Regions from separate parts of the Micromonospora sp. NPDC048986 genome, predicted to be linked through region 2. Evidence: riboswitches for the same ligand, from Rfam matches in the RefSeq annotation. Region 2 holds a riboswitch; the other holds the start of a gene.

What was found. Region 2 has a riboswitch for cobalamin ahead of bluB (5,6-dimethylbenzimidazole synthase). Riboswitches for the same ligand answer to the same signal wherever they lie in the genome.
Region 1: linked by a shared signal. The riboswitch ahead of cobN (cobaltochelatase subunit CobN) and the one ahead of bluB (5,6-dimethylbenzimidazole synthase) in region 2 are both predicted to bind cobalamin.

Annotation. Positions count from the first base shown of each region.
Region 1 covers NZ_JBEZFJ010000010.1:216,718-223,882, reverse strand. The annotation lists gene ileS (isoleucine--tRNA ligase) at 1-286, opposite strand, end outside; gene AB0B94_RS21675 (hypothetical protein) at 566-1,228, opposite strand; gene AB0B94_RS21670 (hypothetical protein) at 1,260-1,745, opposite strand; gene AB0B94_RS21665 (maleylpyruvate isomerase N-terminal domain-containing protein) at 2,027-2,794, shown strand; gene AB0B94_RS21660 (hypothetical protein) at 2,791-3,516, opposite strand; gene AB0B94_RS21655 (RNA polymerase sigma factor) at 3,509-4,090, opposite strand; gene AB0B94_RS21650 (hypothetical protein) at 4,219-4,554, shown strand; cobalamin riboswitch at 4,934-5,063, shown strand; gene cobN (cobaltochelatase subunit CobN) at 5,343-7,165, shown strand, end outside.
Region 2 covers NZ_JBEZFJ010000014.1:128,785-135,949, reverse strand. The annotation lists gene AB0B94_RS26065 (BTAD domain-containing putative transcriptional regulator) at 1-1,241, shown strand, start outside; gene AB0B94_RS26060 (hypothetical protein) at 1,473-2,420, opposite strand; gene bluB (5,6-dimethylbenzimidazole synthase) at 2,982-3,611, opposite strand; cobalamin riboswitch at 3,640-3,840, opposite strand; S-adenosyl-L-homocysteine riboswitch at 4,002-4,077, shown strand; gene metH (methionine synthase) at 4,092-7,165, shown strand, end outside.

The DNA of each region.
Region 1 (7,165 bases), on a different contig from region 2:
GGCAGTCCCACCCGGCGCGGCGCGGCACCGAGAAGCCCCGCATCGTCCGGTACCGGGGGAAGAGGTCCTTGAAGACCCTCGCCTCGATGTGGTGGGTGCCAGGCGTGCCGTTGGCGGTCGGCGGCCCCTCGTAGAACACCCACGGCGGACCGTCGGCCGTCTGCTCCAGACTCCGGTTGAACACGTTGTTGGCCTGCCACCACTCGATGACCGCGCGGTCCAGCCCACCAAGATCGATCTTGGTGGGAAGTGGCACGAATGGCGACTTCGACGGACCGTCCGGCACCGACGTTCTCCCTACACTTCACGTCCGCTCGCGAGGGCATCAGCTCGATGCCCACACGGGGACGAAGTGCCGGGCGTATGGCCAGGACCCCGCGGTACCACCCCGCTTGCGCCTCGATGGTGCAGGCGCCGCTCAATTTCGCGACGTGACGTGCCGCGACGTCCGGTTCTACTGGGGCGGCGAGGCTGCCCGTTCTTCCGGAGGCTCCCCGGTGATGGCCGGATCGGTGCCGATGCCGCCCAGCATAGCTGTCCGTGCACGGCGCCAGTGGCCGGAGCGCTAGGTGTGCAGCCAGACGCGGAGAGGGCCGGTGGTGGCGAAGCCAGCGGAGAGCGCCGGAGGAAGGTCCGCTGTGGTTTCGTAGCCGACCAGCGGCGCGTTGGGCACTGTGGCGCACACCGCGTGCCAGATGTCGCGGGAGGTGTCGGTGCGGGTGAACAGGTTGGAGACGCCGTACGGGCCGTCACCGCTGAGCACCGCTCCACCGGTGATCACACCGCTGTCGTCGTGGCGGGCGAGCACCCGAACCCGGGGGTCGGCCAAAAGCGCGGGGCGGAACAGCTGCCCACCGCCGTGGGCCGCCGCCCAGGCCGTCAACTCGTCGGGTGTGGTGACCGGGGCCAGCGGGTTGTCGACAGGTGGTGCCGCCGGTGGCCGGTAGATCCACTGCGCGTCGAAGAGCACCCGGAACCCGTACCCGGACAGGTCGAGGTCGGCGAAGCTGTCCTTCACCGACGCGCCGGGCCCCGCGTCGATGCGGGACAGCAGGGCCTCGGCGTCGACGCCCGGTCGCACTGTGACGGCGTCCGGGTACCACTGTGGCGAACGGTGGGGGACCGACCAGGCGTCGGCGTCGGTACGGCCGGCCAACCCGTGGCTGCCGCAGACGATGTCGCACCATTCGGCGTTGTTGCGGGCCGCCGTCCGCACGTCCTCCAGCACGTCGGGCAGCCTAGCCAGCCGGGGCACCGGCTCAGGGGGCGTAGACCAGGTCCATCGTGTCGGTGTGCCCGGACCAGCGCAGGTCGAGTCGCCAGCACCCGGCCTCCGGCAGGTCGATGATCGACGGCCCCGGCCCGCCGGCGACCTCCCGGATCACCCGGGTGTCGGTGCCGTCCAGCCTCGCGGTGATCACCAGGGTTGCCGGTGCGGTCGGGTCGGGCGAGGTCGTGGCGGCGCGGGCCACCCAGAGGATCTTGTTGTTCGACCCGTCCGTCCGGACCTGCCGCAGCGGATGGGCGAACAGCACCGCCACGATGTCACCCTTCGCGCCGAAGACGTGCGGAATCCGCGCATCCCCGCTGAACCCGGCGTCCGCCCAGTCCGGCAGCGACCCCGTCTCGACCCGCGCCGCGCAGGCGGTCGCGGTGCTCGCCGTGGTGGCCGCACCCGCCGTCGGTGCCGCTCCGCCGGCCGTGGTCGTACACCCCGCCAGCAGGACCACCGAGGATGCCAGCATCAACCTGCCCCAGGAAACCATCTCGCCCCTTCCGGTACGCGTCGAGCACTCGTCGCACCTATCCGACACCGCCCAGGCCCGCCGGGTTCCTGGTGCTCTGAGCGGGAGCGTGCGTAAGTCATCACGGGCGCGGGTGAGGATGCCTGGTCAGGACGTGATCGCCGTTGGCGAGCATGCGCGGAGTTTCCGGGTGGCGCCGGCGCCGGCTGTCGACGCGTTCGTCCGGCTAATTTCGCTATCCGGTGGCCGGCGCGCAGTGATACACAACCGAGGTGCAGCACATGTTGGATTTCCCCGAGGTCCTGCGGCTGATCGAAGGCCGCTCGGCCGCGTTCCGCGCCGCGATCGCGTCCGCCCCCGACCTTGACGTCCAGGTCCCGACCTGTCCGGACTGGACGCTGCGCGAACTGGCGCAGCACCTCGGCGACGGCCGCCGCCGCCAGGCCGCCATCATCGCGGCGGGTCCGGGCGCTGAGCCCCCGGCGCGGACGGACCCGAAGGGCGCCCCGACTGCGCCCCGCGACCGCGAAGCCCTGGACGGCTGGCTCGCCGAGTCGACCGGGCTCATGCTCGACGCGATGCGCGCGGCCGGCCCGGACCGCGGCTGCTGGACCTGGTGGGGTCGCTCGCAGGCCCCGGAGACCAGCGGAGCCGTGGCCCGTCACCAGATCCAGGAGTTGGCCGTCCACACCTACGACGCCCAGCTCACTCAGGGGGTCGCACAGCCGCTGCCGACGGCCGTCGCGGTCGAGGGCGTCGACGAGTTCCTGACGACGGTAGCGGCGACGACCGTCGCCTGGCCGTTCAAGCCGGCGACCATCGACCTGCACACGACCGAGGGCCGCTCCTGGCGACTGACCCTCAACGCCGACGGCGTCCGCTGCGACGACCTTGCCGCTGACGCGCAGCCGGGCGACATGGCGATGCGAGGCGCAGCGAGCGACATGGTCCTCTACTTCTACGAGCGAGTCCCACTCGACGACCTGGAGACCACCGGCGACATCCAGCCGATGGAGCAGCTCGCAGACTGGGACCCGACCGCGTACTAGCCCAATGAGCGCGCGATCTCGATCGCCTCGGCCTTGGTGAGGGTGCCCTCAAGCCGGTAGCTGACGTCCTCGTCCTGCCAGATCAGGGTCGAGCCGGCAAGTCGGGCGGTCTCCCGGCGGATCCCGCCCGCCCGATCCACGTAGGACAGAACGTGCGGGCCGTCGACCCAGACGGCGAAGTCGCCGTTGACCTGGACCCAGTTCGCGCCCGGCGGCGTGACCTCCTTGTGGAAGGCCAGGTCGAGGCGACCGTCGAACGCGTCGACGCGGAGCGCGCCCCCGTCGTAGAGCAGCGTCGCCACCCGGTACCGGCCGGTGGCGTCCGGGTCGGCGACCAGCACCTGCTCGGGTGTGCCCAGCATCGCCGGCAGGCGGATCGGAAACCGTACCGACAGTTGGGCCTCGTCCAGGGCGACGGCCCGCTGCCCGGGCAACGGCGACGCGGTGCCGCCGGGCGGCGTCGGGGCGGATGAGGTGGCGATGCTGACCCCGGCGAAGCGCAGCAGCCCCGTGACGACGTCGGCGATCGCGGCCCGCGTCGGCGGCAACAGCGCCACCAGCAGTGCGACGAGCGCGACCGCGGCGAGCGACCGCCACCGACGCCGCCGGGGCGCGGGCGCGGGCGTGCCGAGTCGTACGCGGACGCGGGCGGTCACGTCGGGCGGATCGGGAGTGTCCAGCCAGGCGGACAGGTCGCGCAGTTCCCGTTCGAGGTCACCCATGCCGGACCTCCTCACTGTCGAGCAGGCCGCGAAGCTTCCCCAGCGCCCGGGACGTGCGCGACTTCACAGTGCCCCGGGGCCAGCCCAGAGCCGACACCGTCTCCTCCTCGGTGAGATCGAGGAAGAAGCGGCAGACGATCACCTCGCGGTCCCGTACCGGCAGTTGTCGCAGTGCCTGCACCAGCGACGCCCGGCGCTCACCGGCGAGGACCGCGCCGACCGCGTCGTCCTCGGCGACCTCGGACGTCGGGTCCGCTGCCGCCGCCCGCAGCACGAGCCCGTCGCGCCGGCCACGGGAGCGGTGCAGGTTGCGGGTCTCGTTCGCGACGATCGCGAGCAGCCACGACCGGAAGGACGCGTCACCCCGGTAACGGGACAGCTTCCGGTACGCCTTCACAAACGCCTCCTGGATGACGTCCTCGGAGTCCGAGCCCGCGCCGAGCAGCACCGCCGTCCGGTACGCGGACGCGGTGTGCCGGGCGACCAGGAGGTTGTACGCCTCCAGGTCACCTGCCCGAGCGCGGGTGACGAGCGCCTCGTCGTCCAGGGGAGCCTCCGTTCGGATCACACTCATGACACCGCCAACCCGCCGCGGGTTCCACCCGGATATCCCGACGCAGGTCAGCTCTCTCCCATCCGGCGTGCAGCGTATTGCCAGGAACCGGTGCTGCACTGGAGGGACGTCGAGGAGAGGGGCGGGGCATGAGCTGGTTCAACCGCCGGTCACGGGGTGCCGAGGCGACCCCGACGAAGCTGGACCGGGAGGCGACCCGCGACGACCTCGCGGCGCTGGAGGCGTTCGTCGCCACCCGGCGCGGGGTGGAGTTCTACCTGGAACCGGAGACGACCGCGACGGACACCACGGTGGTGGCGATCGCCCACGACGGCGAGTGGATCCGCCGTCGTACCGGAACGCCCCGCGCGGCCGGGGCCATCGCCCGCAAGCACGCGGTGCCACTGTACGAGGCGGCGCGCACCGGCTACCCGGAACGGATGCGGACCTGGAGCCGGGCCCACCCGGAACGCCACGCCCGCTGATCGGTGCGTCGAGCGACGTCGGTCGTCGGCGCGTGGCGTGTTCGGTCCCGGGCATGTGTCGTTCGGCGCCTTTGGAGCTGAATCGTTGGCGATATCGCCGTACGTCCGGACCTGAAGCCGAGGCGCGGGCCGGGAGCCGAGGCGGCTGAATCGTCTACGACATCAGCTCCAAAGGGGGCGCGTGAACACTCCGCCCCCTGCCACGGGCCAGTCCGCAGGGCCGATCAACCAGTTCGCCCAGCCCGCCACTGCGGCGAGATGCATCCCCCGCGCGCCGATATATCCGCAGGTCAATGTGGTGAGCGTGGTCGGGTGGGGGTGGGGTCCGCGTTGACCGGCGGCGCAGGGGTGTGGCAGCATTCGCGGCCTGACGGCAGTGAAGGAAGTCGGTGCGATTCCGACGCGGTCCCGCCACTGTCACCGGGGAGCGATCCCCCCTTGTGAGTCACGGCCGTGTGTCTGCGGTTGGAAGGCCGGGGGAGAGCGTCGATCCGGAAGCCAGGATACTTCGGCCGTCGGGACGTACCCCAGGGCGTGGACACCCGAGGAGGACCCGATGACGCACAGCGTCTTATTCATCGACGACTATCGTCGTATTGCGCTTCAGGCAGCGCGCTCCGGGGACATCGGCCACCGGCATCGCTGAGCTGATCGCCCGGCGCTGACCGGCCCCGACGCACCCGTCGGTGCGCCGTTCGCCCGGGCCGTCGTACCGGCTGACGCCGAACCCACCCGCATCGCCCGGTCGCCCCCGTGAGGGCCCAGGGCGTCACTTTCCGGAGCCCGCCGTGCGCATCCTGCTGCTGTCCACCGCCGACACCGACCTGCTGGCCGCCCGCGCCAGCGGTGCCGACTACCGGCTGGCCAACCCCGCCAGAGTCGCCGCCGACGAGGTGCCCGCCCTGCTCGACGGGGTCGCCCTCGTCGTCGTACGGCTGCTCGGCGGTCGGCAGGCGTGGCCGGACGGCCTCGCCGCGGTGCTCGCCACCGGCGTGCCGACGGTCGTGCTCGGCGGTGAGGCGCTGCCCGACGCGGAGCTGATGGCCATCTCCACAGTGCCCTCCGGGGTCGTCACCCAGTCGCTGGCGTACCTGGTGGAGGGCGGTCCGGACAACCTCGGACAGTTGGCCCGGTTCCTCTCCGACACGGTGCTGCTCACCGGTGAGGGGTTCGCCGCACCAACGCCCACCCCGGCGTACGGCGTGCACGGCGACCACTCCGCCGACCCGGACCGGCCCACGGTGGGGATCGTCTTCTACCGGGCGCACGCCCTCGCCGGCAACACCGGTTTCGTCGACGTGCTCGCCGACGCGGTCCAGCGGGCCGGCGGCAACCCGCTGCCGATCTTCTGCGGCTCGCTGCGCGGGCTGACCGCGGGCGCCGGCCCACTCGGGCTCTTCGCCCGCTGCGACGCGCTGCTGGTCACCGTGCTCGCGGCCGGCGGTGCGGTCGCCGCGGACGCCTCCGGTGGCGGCGACGAGGACGCCTGGGACGTCGGCGCGCTGGCCGCCCTGGACGTGCCGGTCATCCAGGCGCTCTGCCTCACCAGCACCCGCGCGCAGTGGGCCGACAGCGACGCCGGGCTGTCCCCGCTGGACGCCGCCATGCAGGTGGCCATTCCCGAGTTCGACGGTCGGATCGTCACAGTGCCGTTCTCGTTCAAGCAGATCGACGCCGACGGGCTCTCGGTATACGCCGCCGACCCCGAGCGGGCCGCCCGGGTCGCCGGGATCGCGGTGCGCCACGCCCGGCTGCGGTACGTGCCGCACGCCGACAAGCGGGTAGCCGTGGTGCTCAGCTCGTACCCCACCAAGCACTCCCGGGTCGGCAACGCCGTCGGGCTGGACACCCCGGCCTCGGCGGTCCGGCTGTTCGCCGCGCTGGCCGAGGCCGGCTACGACCTGGGTGACGCGCCGCCGCCCGACGACGGCGACGCGCTGATCCACGCCCTGATCGCCGCCGGTGGTCACGACGTGGAGTGGCTCACCCCGGAGCAGTTGGCCGCCGCCGAGGCCCGGATACCGGGGGCGACGTACCGGCGCTGGTTCGACCAGGTCCCGGTCGAGCTGCGGGAGCGGATGCGGGAGCACTGGGGTGAGCCGCCGGGCGAGCTGTACACCGAGGGCGGCGACATCGTGCTCGCCGGGCTGCGCTTCGGCAACGTGGTGCTGCTGATCCAGCCGCCCCGCGGCTTCGGGGAGAACCCGATCGCCATCTACCACGACCCGGACCTGCCGCCGAGTCACCACTACCTGGCCGCGTACCGCTGGTTGACAGCGCCGGTCGCTGACGGCGGCTTCGGCGCGGACGCCGTGGTGCACCTGGGTAAGCACGGCACCCTGGAGTGGCTGCCCGGCAAGGGCCTCGGCCTGGCCGCCGACTGCGCGCCCGACGCGGTCCTCGGCGACCTGCCGCTGGTGTACCCGTTCATCGTCAACGACCCCGGCGAGGGCACCCAGGCCAAGCGGCGGGCGCACGCCGTGGTCGTCGACCACCTGGTCCCGCCGATGGCCCGCGCCGAAACCTACGGCGACCTCGCCAAACTGGAGCAACTGCTCGACGAGTACGCGACAGTGCAGGCCCTCGACCCGGCGAAGGTGCCCACCGTGCG
Region 2 (7,165 bases):
GGTCCTACCGAACGACGAGCACGGAGGCGGCCCGCGTCTTCCGGCTACTCGGTCTGCACCCGGGACCGGACGTCTCAGCAGCGGGCGCGGCGAGCCTGGTCGGGCTGCCGGTCAACCGCGTTCGCCCGCTGCTGGCCGAACTCACGCGCGCCCATCTGATCGATGAACACGCCCCCGGCCGGTACGGCTTCCACGACCTGCTCCGCGCGTACGCCGCTGAACTGACCCGTGCCGAGGAGTCCGCGGCTGAGACTGACGCGGCGCTGCGGCGCATGTTCGGGCACTACCTGCACACCGGGCACGCCGCTGCGGTGGTGCTCGACCCACACCGGGATCCGATCGACCTCGAACCGCCGGTCCCGCTGACAATCGTCCACCCGGTCGACACCTACGAGCAGGCGATGGCCTGGTTCTCCACCGAGCACGCGACACTGATCGCCACCACCATGCACGCCACGGAACATGGCTTCGCCGCGTACGGCTGGCAGCTGACCTGGACGCTGATCTCGTACCTCGACCGGCAGGGGCACTGGCATGACGGGCTCGCTCTACGGAAGGCGGCGCTGGTCGCAGCCGAACGCCGAGATGACGTGGCCGGGCAGGTGCTCTCGCACCGCGACCTGGCTCGCGGGTTCAGCCAACTCGGGCGGTACGACGACGCCCACCACCATCTGACACAGGCCGCTGACCTGTTGGGCCAGACCGGCGACCGGGTGGGGCAGGCCCACACGCACCTGAGCATGAGCATGGTCTACGACCAACAGGGCCGGATATCGGACGCTATCCACCACGATCTGATCTCCCTCGACCTCTACCGAGCGCTCGAACACCGCAGCGGACAGGCCAACGCGCTGAACAATGTGGGATGGCACTACGCCCTGCTCGGCGAGTATCAGCAGGCGCTGGACCACTGCGAGCAGGCCCTGACGTTGCAGGCTGAGATCGGACACCGGATCGCGGAGGCGAGCACCTGGGACAGCCTCGGCTTCATTCGGCACCGCCTCGGCGACCACACGCAGGCCGCCGTCTGCTTCGCACGGGCCATAGAACTGAGCCGCGAGCTGGGGCACCGGTTTGGCGAGGCCGAGGCGTTGGACCACCTCGGCGATCTACACCAGACACTCGACGAGACGGACCGGGCGCGAACGGTGTGGGAACAGGCATTGGAGATCCTCACCGCGCTCGGTCACCCCGCTGCTTCCACGGTACGCAGCAAGCTGGCCGACGACGCACTCCCCTGACCGGCGTCGCCGCGACAGAACGCGGGGGCGCTGTTGAATCGGCGAATCGGTGGGCACTCCGAGCCGCGTTCTCCGGGCGCGGGCACTTCTCCGATGCCCAACTTCGCTGAACCGCTGATCATATGACCTTGACGACACCGCCCGCCGGGGTCGCTCGGTTGAGCACGACCTCGGCGGGCGGCGACGGTGGCTGCGTCGAAGATCGACGCGGCCTCACTGATCCCCCCGCTGCTACCAGGGCCTGGTTGAGACGTACGAGTTGGTGCCGCTGAAGGTGATCGGGTCACTTGAGCAGCCGTAGAGGTTGGCGTCGGTCGCTGCGTCATGACCCCACAGGCGCACCCGGACGATGCTGATCGAGCCCTGGCCGTCCTCGTTCCAGCTGTCGTTGTTGTACGTGGTGGTGCCCACCTTGTTCGCCGAGAAGATGCCGTTCGTGCTGCATCCCTCGGTGGTGTACCGCCAATCGCTGAAGATCGCGTACGAGCCGGTCTTCCAGAACATGTTGGCGTCCACGATCGTGTTGTTCGCACGGTTGCGCGTCCGCACCGGGTCACCCGAGATCAGCTCGAACTTGTTGCCGTAGATGGTGGTGTTGCTCCCGTAGTTGGCGACATAGACGCCGTGTATCTCGGCGACGCCGGTGCCTGCGGCGTTCTCCAGGTTCTGGAACAGGTTGCCCTCAACCCGTAGCCGGGTCGTGTAGGTCGCGTGTACGCCCCCGTAACCATTGCCGGGCCCGGCCTGGTACTTGCTGCCGAGACGCCGGAACGTGTTGCCACTGACATTCAACGCGTCGAGCGGGTTGGCCGCTGTTCCGTTGGCCCGGATGCCACCGTTGCGGCAGTTCTGGTACGTCTGACCTGAGATGCGGACGTTGTCAGCGGAGACGATCACGCCGTACTCCGTGTTGGAGCTGTTGTCCTCGAACAAGCTGCAGTCGATCACGGCTGCGGCGCCGACCCCGGCGATCGTGAGCTGCCCGCCCGGAGGTGACCAGTCCACCTTGATCGGCGCGCTCGGCTGGTAGAGGCCGTCCGCCAGGAGCACCTTCGCGTCCTTCACCCTCCGGGCGCGCAAGATCGCCTGCGCCTCCTCGATTGAGGAGACAGCGGTGTCGCCGCTGAGTCCGGCACGGCTACCCATCGCCGTGGCGCTGGCGGTGCCCGAGGGGCTCACGTACACAGTCAGCTGATCGACTGGGGCGGCACTCGCGGGCAGTGACGGGAGCGCGCCCGCGAGCGCTGCGCAGACCGTACCCGCCGCCAGGAAGGACCATCGGCTGCGACCCGACCGTTGCCAACTTCTCATTGCGCTCCCCGTTCTGTTCATGGGCGGCATTCGGTCCGCCGGCCCCGTTGCCGATGAAACTAGATACGAGACCTGCAACGCCTCTTGTGACGACCTTGAATCCTCAGCGCAGGGCAACTGCAATCAGACAGGGAACCCGGCGACAGGCCACACCGGCGGAGCTTGTAACCGGGCGCGCGTGGACATCTGTGCGGCAGGAGGCCAATGGCGTGACAAGGCGAGGACTTTCGCGAACTTGGTGGTCAGAGACCGAGACAGGCCGGAGGTGACCTACCGCGGGAGCGGCCGGATTGCTGGCGCCACCCAGGCCTACCGCCGAGCCGGGCCCACTGAGAACACTCCGGCCGGGCCGTCATGCCAGGTTGACACTCCGACCTCAGGAATGCCGGCGGGGTGCCTGGCGCGACAGCGCCGCCACAACCACTTTGGTCACTCCGTCGTCCAACGATCGTGGTGGATCACCGATGACACCGGGCGTCGCTGGCGCCAGCCGTGCCGCTCCAGGTCCGGCGTCTGCTCCAGATGGGTGACCGGGCCGAGACAGAGCCACGCCACCGGGCGGACGGTGGCCGGGATGCCGAGCAGGTCGCGTAGGAACGGCTCCCGGTAGAACGAGACCCAGCCGACCCCGAGTTGCTCGGCGGTTGCGGCCAGCCACAGGTTCTGGATCGCCAGACAGACCGAGTAGAGGCCGGCGTCGGCGATCGCGTGACGGCCGAGCACGGCCGGTCCGCCCCGCTCGGGGTCGTACGTGACTACGACTGACATCGTCGACTCGCGTACGCCATCGATCTTGATCCGGTTGAAGCGTTCCGCCGCCGCACCCTGCAGAGTGGCCGCGAAGGTGTCCCGTTCCCGCTGCACGTGCCGGTGGAACTCCTGCCGCAGCTCGGGATCGCGGACCAGGATGAAGTCCCAGGGCTGGGAGAGGCCGACGCTCGGGGCGGCGTGCGCCGCCGTGAGGACCCGGTTCAACGTCTCGTCGGGGATCGGCGCCCCGGTGAACTGGGCACGTACGTCCCGGCGGCGGTGGATGGTCTCGTAGAGGCCGGTGTCCAAGGCAGGCTCCCGCTGCGCTCGTGCCCCTGACGGGGCGATGACGCGAGGCCGGTCTTCGGACTCCCGGATCTACGCTGGTCACCCGCCTTCCCAACCCGGCAGGGTCAGTGGCTGCGTCTGGTACGCGTGGGTGGCAGCTCCCCGGTCACCGCGGCGGGCCCGTGCCGGACTCCCACCGGCTTCCCGATTCTCCCCACTCGCGCAGGGCACCTCGCAACGTTTGTGCCACCGCACACGATAACGGTCCCGACGAACATGGGAGGTCCCGCCGCTGCATCGCCAGTGATGGGCGGTGCTCGTCACGATCGGGCTTGCCGGGTGACCGGGGCGGCCAGACGCCGACGCCGTACGGGGACCTCCAGGCAGACGGGTCGGGTAACATCTGCCTGTCGGGTCGAGAGGCGCTGCGACGGGCGGAGCCCGCCACGCTCGGCCCACATCTCTTCGACAAGGGCGCCTCCGAGCTTCGGAGGCGACCGCTTGAGCGCGTTATCGAGCCAGAAAGACACCGCATCGTCGCTGCGGCAGCTGATGTCCCAGCGTGTTCTGGTGTTGGACGGCGCCTGGGGAACGATGTTGCAGGGCGCGCGGCTCACCGCCGCGGACTATCGGGGCGACCTGATTGTCGACCATCCGCAGGACGTCAGCGGTGATCCCGACCTGCTCAACCTCACCCGGCCGGACGTCATCCTGGACGTACACCGGCGGTATCTGGCCGCCGGCGCCGACATCACCACCACCAATACGTTCACGGCGACGAGCATCGGCCAGGCCGACTACGGGCTCCAGTCACTGGTTCGTGAGATGAACGTTCAGGGTGCGCGGCTGGCCCGGCAGGCGGCGGACGAGTTCGGTGGCCGGTTCGTGGCCGGCTCGGTCGGGCCGCTGAACGTGACGCTGTCGCTGTCGCCGCGGGTCGAGGACCCGGCGTATCGTGCCGTCGACTTCGACGGCGTGCGCGCGGCGTACGCGGAGCAGATCTCGGCCCTGGCCGAGGGCGGCGTCGACCTGCTTCTGATCGAGACGATCTTCGACACGTTGAACGCGAAAGCCGCCATCGCCGCAGCCCGTGAGGTCGCGCCGCAGCTGCCGCTGTGGATCTCCGTGACCATCGTCGACCTGAGCGGCAGGACGCTGTCGGGGCAGACCGTGGAGGCTTTCTGGCGCTCGATAGAGCGGGCCGATCCGCTGGTCGTCGGCGTGAACTGCTCGCTGGGCGCGGCCGAGATGCGCCCGCACGTCGAGGAGCTTTCCAAGATCGCCGGCACCTACGTGGCGTGTCACCCCAACGCCGGTCTGCCGAACGCTTTCGGCGGCTACGACCAGACGCCGGAGGAGACCGCCAGCCTGCTCGGCGAGTTTGCCGCGTCCGGCTTGCTCAACGTCGTCGGCGGCTGCTGCGGCACCTCACCGGAGCACATCGCCCGGATCGTCGCCGCCGTGGCCGGCACACCGCCACGGACGGTCGCCGCCCTGGCGGAGACCACCCGCTTCAGTGGGTTGGAGCCGTTCGCGATCGGACCCGACACCGGGTTCGTGATGATCGGTGAGCGCACCAACGTCACCGGCTCGGCCAAGTTCCGCCGGCTCATCGAGTCGGACAACTATCAGGGGGCGGTCGACGTGGCCCTGGAGCAGGTCCGCGGCGGCGCCAACCTGCTCGACGTCAACATGGACGCGGACCTGCTCGACAGCGAGCGCGCCATGACGACCTTCCTCAACCTCATCGCCACCGAGCCCGAGGTCGCCCGCATCCCAGTGATGATCGACAGTTCGAAGTGGACGGTCCTCGAAGCCGGCCTCAAGTGCGTGCAGGGCAAGGGCGTGGTCAACTCGATCAGCCTCAAGGAGGGCACTGAGGCATTCCTCGCTCAGGCCCGCCGGATTCACGACTACGGCGCCGGCGTGGTGGTGATGGCCTTCGACGAACAGGGCCAGGCCGACACCACCGAACGCAAGGTGTCCATCTGCGGTCGGGCCTACGATCTGCTGGTCGAGCAGGTCGGGTTCGCGCCGGAGGACATCATCTTCGACCCGAACGTCCTCGCGGTCGCCACCGGGATCGCCGAGCACAACGGTTACGCGAAGGCCTTCATCGACGCCCTTCCGCTGATCAAGGCGCGCTGCCCGGGTGCCCGCACCAGCGGAGGCATCTCCAACCTGTCATTCTCCTTCCGGGGCAACGACGTGGTTCGCGAGGCCATGCATTCGGCGTTCCTGTTGCACGCTGTCCGCGCCGGGTTGGACATGGGCATCGTCAACGCCGGCCAGCTCGCCGTGTACGCCGATATCCCCGCCGACCTCGTCGAACTCGTCGAGGACGTGATCTTCGACCGGCGCCCGGACGCCACCGACCGCCTGGTCGCCTTCGCGTCGACCGTTACCGGTTCCGGCACGAAGCGTGCGGTCGACCTGTCCTGGCGCGAGGCGCCGGTGCACGAGCGGCTGTCGTACGCGCTTGTCCACGGCATCGTCGACTTCATCGAACAGGACACGGAGGAGGCCCGACAGGGCCTCGCCCGACCCCTCGATGTCATCGAGGGCCCGCTGATGAACGGAATGAAGATCGTCGGCGACCTGTTCGGCGCCGGCAAGATGTTCCTGCCGCAGGTGGTCAAGAGCGCCCGGGTGATGAAGCGCTCAGTGGCCTACCTCGAACCGTTCATGGAAGCCGAGAAGGAGCAGGCCCGCCTGGAGGGCCGGATCGACCCGGGCCGCGGGCAGGGCAAGGTCGTGCTGGCGACAGTGAAGGGCGATGTGCACGACATCGGCAAGAACATCGTCGGCGTGGTCCTGGGCTGCAACAGCTACGAGGTCATCGACCTGGGCGTGATGGTTCCGGCCGGCCGGATTCTGGACACGGCCGTCGCCGAGGGCGCTGACGTCATCGGCCTGTCCGGCCTGATCACGCCATCGCTCGACGAGATGGTCGCAGTCGGCGCCGAGATGCAGCGCCGCGGCCTCAAGATGCCGCTGCTGATCGGCGGGGCGACGACATCGCGTCAACACACCGCCGTGCGCATCGCCCCCGCGTACGACGGCACAACAGTGCACGTGCTCGACGCGTCCCGGGTCGTCGGTGTGGTGTCCGACCTGCTCGACGATGGCCGGGCCCGCGAACTGGACCGCACCAACCGCGTCGAGCAGGAGCAGTTGCGCGAGGCGCACGCCAGCCGGCGCTCCCAGCCCATGCTCGGCTTGACTGAGGCTCGCGCCAACCGCGAGGAGGTCGACTTCAGCGACCTGCCGACCCCGGACTTCACCGGCCGGCGGACGGTCCAGCCCACCCTTCCCGAGCTGCGCGAGATGATCGACTGGCAGTTCCTCTTTCTGGCCTGGGAACTCAAGGGAAAGTTCCCGGCGATCCTGGACCAGCCGGTCGCCCGCGAGCTCTACGACGACGCCAACACACTGTTGGACAAGATCACGAAGGACGACTCCTTCCAGGCCCGAGGCGTCTACGGCTTCTGGCCCGCGCGCTCCGAGGGCGACGACATCGTCCTCGGCAACGGGGTGCGCCTGCCGATGCTACGCCAGCAGACGGTCAAACCGGC